2 regions of the Dellaglioa sp. BT-FLS60 genome follow, and region 2 is predicted to be linked to the other one. Evidence: predicted binding sites of a transcription regulator. Region 2 holds the regulator's gene; the other holds the start of a gene.
The links. The regulator NrdR, encoded in region 2, represses ribonucleotide reductase genes. The targets are predictions, from matches to a motif close to ACACNATATATNGTGT.
Positions count from the first base shown of each region.

Region 1 (3,200 bases), on a different contig from region 2:
GCTGCGGAGGTTTTCCCTGTTCCACGTGGGCCATTAAAAATGTAAGCATGACTTGTTTGATGTGTCATAATTGCATTTTTCAATGTCTGAGTAATCATATCTTGCCCAACTAAATCACTAAATCGTTGTGGACGCCAGACACGGTATAAAGCTTGGTAACTCATCACAATCTCCCCTTTCAAAATCTATAAATAGTTTTTTAAATAAAAAAATCTCTTAGCCATTTCTGACTAAGAGTCTTAAATAATCATAATTACTTAAGGCACAAAGTGAATCAAACTTAGTGCTGCTTCCTTCCGGACCTGACACAATTCGTAAGCACACCATTGCCTTAAGGCCTTGCGGCAACTATTATAATACCTTAAATTCTAATAAAAAGCTACCCTTGTGCTCGTTTTTTTTCTTTTCTTTTACGTCGCACTTCTCTAAAGAACGATTGGAGTAGGTCTTTAGACTCTTCTAATAATAAACCAGACTCAACTTTCGCTTGGTGATTAAAGCGTTCATCGGTTAATAGGTTGCCAATGCTACCTGCCGTCCCCGCTTTTGGATCAAATGCACCAAAGTAAACTTCTGGAATTCTGGCATTAATAATTGCACCACTACACATTGGACACGGTTCTAATGTCACAAATAATTGTGTGTCTACTAAACGCCAACTATGCACCGTTGCACACGCTTCTTGAATGGCTAAGATTTCAGCATGTAACGTTGCATCTTGCACATGTTCTCGAATATTATGCCCACGTCCAATAATCTCACCATTTTGTACAACAACACAACCAATTGGGACTTCACCAATGATTTTTGCATTTCTTGCTTCATATAAAGCTTCACGCATAAAAAATTCTTTTTGTTGTTCAGTTAATTTTTCTGGCATCTACTTCACACTCATCAAAATATAGTACCCTTTGTCTTTTAAAATAATCTCACAATTACCAAAAACATCAGTCATTTTCTTTTGTGCTGAACCAGCACCTTGTTTCTTTTGTAGTACAGCCAATAATTGACCGCCTGATTTTAAATGATCAAACGCGCCACCTAAAATGGCATGAACGACATCTTTGCCTGCTCTAATAGGGGGATTGGTTATAATTGCAGCGTAATCTGTCTTCGTTACATTGTCATAAGCCGCCGATTCGAAAATATTTACATTACTAATATGATTAATTGTGGCATTTTTCTTTGCTAATTCTAATGCCAATTCGTTTACATCTGTCATATCAACTTTTCGTTTTGGTTGACTCTTGGCTATAGCAAGTCCTATTGGACCGTACCCACATCCCACATCTAATAAACTGCCAGCAGTTATTTCTTGTTGCTCAAATGCATTTAATAAAACTCTTGAACCAAAATCGACTGTTTTTTTTGAAAATACACCGTTATCTGTGGTAAACTTAAATTCGTTGTTCATCAGTTCAAATGTCCATTCCTTTTCATCATGAATGACATCTGGATTTTTCGTAAAATAATAATTAGTCATCTTTTTCCCTACTTTCTCAATAGTTTCTATAATACGGAGAAATTTAACTTTTCGCAATCTAAATTTAATATAAACAATTCAAGCCTTCCAGCGCTACATATTGTGTGATGCAACTTAATATCATACAATATGTAGCGCTTTTTTGATTGATTTTTACTTTTTGTGCTGTATACTTATCTTATTAACAAAATGCTAAAGGAGATTTTATATCATGAAAAAAATTACTGTATTTACAAAAAATAACTGCATCCAATGCAAAATGACAAAACGTTTCTTAGAAGAAAATAACGTCGACTTTGACGAACGTAATATTTCTGAAGATGATAACGCAATTGACTACTTGAAAGGCCAAGGATTCCAAGCTGTTCCAGTTGTAGAAGCTCCTGGATTCGATACAATCGCTGGATTTCGTCCTGATATGCTTAAAAAGTTGGCAGTCTAATGAAAATTGTTTTCTTTAGCATTACCGGTCAAACACGTCGTTTCATCAATAAAATTGGTTACCCTTCATTTGAAATTGACCCAACGGACCCATTCGTTGAATTGAATGAACCCTACCTATTGGTCATTCCAACCTATGAGATTGGGCTAACTGAATCAGTCAATGACTTCATTGAATACAAATCAAATCGAGAAAACATACTGGGTGTTGTTGGCGGTGGAAACCGTAACTTCGCCCAACTTTTTATTTTTACAGCAAAAGACATCGCAACCGATTATAACGTTCCTTTATTATACGAATTTGAATTCAATGGCACTGAAGAAGATGTCACTAATATGAAGAAAGTAGTTGATGAAATTGACATTAAAAACGTTAAATAGTGATAAAGTCACTTATTATGATTTAAATAATGAAATCAATATTCCTGTAGACGGTCAAATTCCACTTCAAAAAGATCAAGAAGCCTTGACTGCCTTTTTGAAAGAAAATGTTGCCGAAAATACAATGCAATTTGATTCACTACAGGCTCGTTTTGATTACTTAATTGATAACAATTATATTGAAACTAACTTTTACAATAAATATGAGTTCTCATTTATCGAAAAGGTCTACGCTTATTTAGCAGCTCAAAAATTCCATTTTGGCACATTTATGGCTGCCTACAAATTCTATGCCCAATATGCACTTAAAACAGATAATAATGCTTATTATCTTGAAAATTATATTGACCGTATTGCCATGAACGTCCTTTATTTTGCTGACGGTGATACAGATTTAGCCATGAATTTAGCTGATGAAATGATTCACCAACGTTACCAACCTGCTACACCTAGTTTTTTAAATGCAGGTCGTAAACGTCGTGGCGAATTAGTATCTTGTTTCTTAATTCAAATTACTGATGATATGAACGGGATTGGTCGCGGCATTAATTCAGCACTTCAATTGTCACGAATTGGTGGCGGCGTTGGTATTACGCTTAGTAACTTACGTGGCGCTGGTGCTCCAATTAAAGGCATTGAAGGCGCTGCTTCTGGTGTCCTCCCCGTTATGAAATTGTTAGAAGATAGTTTTTCATACTCTAACCAATTGGGTCAACGTCAAGGTGCTGGAGTTGTTTATTTAGATGTCTTCCATCCAGATATTGTGGCTTTCCTTTCAGCAAAGAAGGAAAATGCTGATGAAAAAATCCGAGTTAAAACCTTATCATTAGGCGTTACTGTCCCTGATAAATTTTATGAACTCATTAAAGAAAATGCAACGATGTATCTCTTTGAT
Region 1 covers NZ_JBSOLI010000029.1:38,883-42,082, forward strand. The annotation lists gene dnaX (DNA polymerase III subunit gamma/tau) at 1-164, opposite strand, end outside; RNA gene ffs (signal recognition particle sRNA small type) at 252-338, opposite strand; gene tadA (tRNA adenosine(34) deaminase TadA) at 380-880, opposite strand; gene ACVQ8P_RS02290 (class I SAM-dependent methyltransferase) at 881-1,483, opposite strand; gene nrdH (glutaredoxin-like protein NrdH) at 1,695-1,925, shown strand; gene nrdI (class Ib ribonucleoside-diphosphate reductase assembly flavoprotein NrdI) at 1,925-2,305, shown strand; gene nrdE (class 1b ribonucleoside-diphosphate reductase subunit alpha) at 2,283-3,200, shown strand, end outside.
Region 1: the regulator NrdR is predicted to act here: its motif matches at 1,574-1,589, upstream of nrdH (glutaredoxin-like protein NrdH).

Region 2 (3,200 bases):
TTAGTTTCTGTTTTTTTAGTATTGAATTGACGAACCTGATTAATGGCATCTTCAGGCGTCTTCACTTTTTGTTGTGACCAATCATTGGCCATTGTATCAACAAAAGATTTATTCAATGTCGCTAAATCTCGATCAATTAAAATATAGTGACTCAAAATATTAATAACTGCATTCGAAAATATTTGTCGTTGAACAAGTTGTTGCAGCAAATAGGATTCACTATCAGTCACATAGCCACCCTTACTCTCCTTTAACGATTTCAAGAAATCGAAAGGATTATAAGCTTCACTAGCGAGAATTAATTGTGAATCTTCTTTAGAAAAGCCCGCTTTTTTTAGTGTCTCAACGGACTTTGTCTTAATTTTTTTACTGTCCTCATTTTTTGATTCAGCTTGCTTTTTCAATTTAATCTGTTGATTATATTTATGTGCAATATGCTGTTTAAATACATTATAATCGACTTCATTTGTTGATAGGTCAGCTGAATCGCCAATAAACTGGGCCATTTCAATCTCATCAATCCCATATAAAAGATGTTCTGAAATAATTAAATCGCGTTGTTCATTAATTTTATCCAATGACACAAAACTTTTTTCCAACAGTTCAATAAAAAATTTAAAATCAAATGATTCAATAGCACTTGTTTCAACCAATTTCTGTGGTGCTTTTTTATTCGTTGAAAAAGCCTTTTTACTTTCAGCAATAATATCAGGTTTATCTGATAAATGTGCCTGGTTAACTTGAAAAACATCTAAAAAGCTTTTTGACGTTTCTTTAAAACCATCTAATTTTAAAACGGGTAATGCAAAACGGGCGGTAATTGCTTGATACCTACTATCACCAATTGATTCCCAAAGTAAAATACTGAGCAAATCATCCGTGAAAAAATCTGCTGCCTGTAAAGGCCGACGCAATTGGTAAACAACAACTTTACCCAAAGCATCTTCTTTTTCGAAGCTCTTTAGAAGGCCCAGTGCTTCAAGGGCACTTCTTGCCTCATAAAACATTGGCAAATCAATATTCAATAATGCCAGTAACTCACTGTGCATTTTTCGGTTAGACAATTGTGGATTCTGACTTGCTTCACCTTTTAATAGTGAAAATAGACCACTCGCAATCACGCCCATAACAGGTTGATACAAGTAGTCTAGTCGTTCAATATCATCATTTGTAACCTTTTCATCCATTAAGACAATGTAGCCATCTTTCGGACTCATATTTTCCCATGTATTAATCATTTGATTATCATTCCTTCAAATCTTGTTTATCCGTGGGTGCTTTATCCCGATCCATCATTTCGTTCAATTCCTTCAAGAAAACACTCATATCTTTAAATTGACGGTAAACACTAGCAAATCTAATGTACGCAATTTCATCTACATCAGCAAGTAATCCCATGACATATTCACCAATCAATTGACTTGAAATTTCATTTTCACCTAATGCTCTAACACTATTTTCTACTTGATCCACAAGATGTGTAATATCTTTCATTGAAACAGGTCGCTTTTCTGCTGACCTAATAATCCCCTTAAGAATTTTTTCACGATTGAATTCTTCCCGCGTGCCATTTTTCTTAATAACAAGTAACGGCGTGGCTTCAACTCGCTCAAATGTTGTGAATCTAAATTCACAATTTTCACATTCACGACGTCGTCTGATAACGCGACCTTCATCTGTTGGTCGACTGTCAACGACTCGAGAGCCATTATGTTGGCAATGTGGACATTTCATAGTGACACCCCATCATTTTTATTTACCTATTAGTTAGACATTATTTTGAGTACTAAGCCAGTTTAGCACTTGACCCCTTGTAACGGCAACCGTTGCTGAATTATCTATTACAAAATCAGCTAACTCTTTTTTCTTCTGAATTGACCACTGTGCCTTAATACGAGACTGCGCCTCATCAAAAGTCAGACTATCTCGCTTGATTAATCGCTTTATTTGTACATTTTCAGGTACGAAGACAACCATGACTGCATCACATAATAATTGATAATTTTGTTCAAACAGCAAGGGCATATCTAAGACGACTAACTTACTGTCCGATTTCTTTTGTATTTGGATTTGTGCTAAAATTTCTTTTCTAATAATCAGATGCATAATATTATTTAATTTTTCTAACGCCTTTTTATTACTGAAAACTAACTTACCTAACTTTTTACGATTTAGCCTTCCATCTATTGTGACGTATTCTTCACCAAATGTCTGACTTATCCTTTTTATCGTTTTTGATCCTGGCTCAACAACTTGCCTTGCAATTACGTCTGCATCAATAACTGGCACATTTTCTTCTTTAAAAATGTGACTAACCGTCGATTTACCTGTTGCAATTCCGCCAGTTAACCCAAGTATATAAGTCATTTTTAAACTTCCTTTAACGGTTGGCAATGCGGACAATAATGCGTCCCACGTTGTGCCACTTTTATTTTAACAATAGGTGTGCCACATCTAGGACAAGGCTTACCCGTCTGACCATAGACATTTAAATCAAATTGAAACAGACCTGTCTCACCAAACGCACCCGTATACGACCTAATTGTCGTTCCACCTGCCTGAACCGCAGTCGCTAATTCAAGAATAATATTTTTACGTAATTTAGCTAATTTACCATCAGAAATCGAATTTGCTGGTTGTTCCGGATTAATTTTACTCATCCACAATACTTCATCAACATAAATATTTCCCAACCCAGCAACTGCCTCTTGGTTTAATAACACAGGTTTAATCGCCATATGCTTACGCGACAAGTACTTTTTAAAATAACCAAGCTTAAATTCTTCATCTGTCGGTTCAGGACCCAATTTTTTAAGACCTGGTAATGTTCGTTCCTGACCAGTCGGAATTAACTGCATCCGACCAAATTTACGAACATCATTGTATCTTAAATCTTGTCCATCAGTAAGATGAAAAATAACATGAGAATGTTTTTCAATGGGTTCATCTGAAGTCCGAACAAAATATTTACCTTCCATTCTCAAATGAGATACCATTGTCATTTGATTATTAAAACGAAAAAGTAAGTATTTACCTAATCGATCAATCGATTCAATTTTACTACCTTCTAATTCACGTTTAAAATCTAGTAAATCCCCATTTACAATCTTAGGCCATAAGACATCAATTGATTTAATCGTCTTACCAATAACTAATTGACTCAGACCTCTTCGAACCGTTTCAACTTCTGGTAACTCTGG
Region 2 covers NZ_JBSOLI010000031.1:137,395-140,594, forward strand. The annotation lists gene ACVQ8P_RS04085 (replication initiation and membrane attachment family protein) at 1-1,238, opposite strand, end outside; gene nrdR (transcriptional regulator NrdR) at 1,246-1,734, opposite strand; gene coaE (dephospho-CoA kinase) at 1,768-2,367, opposite strand; gene mutM (DNA-formamidopyrimidine glycosylase) at 2,370-3,200, opposite strand, start outside.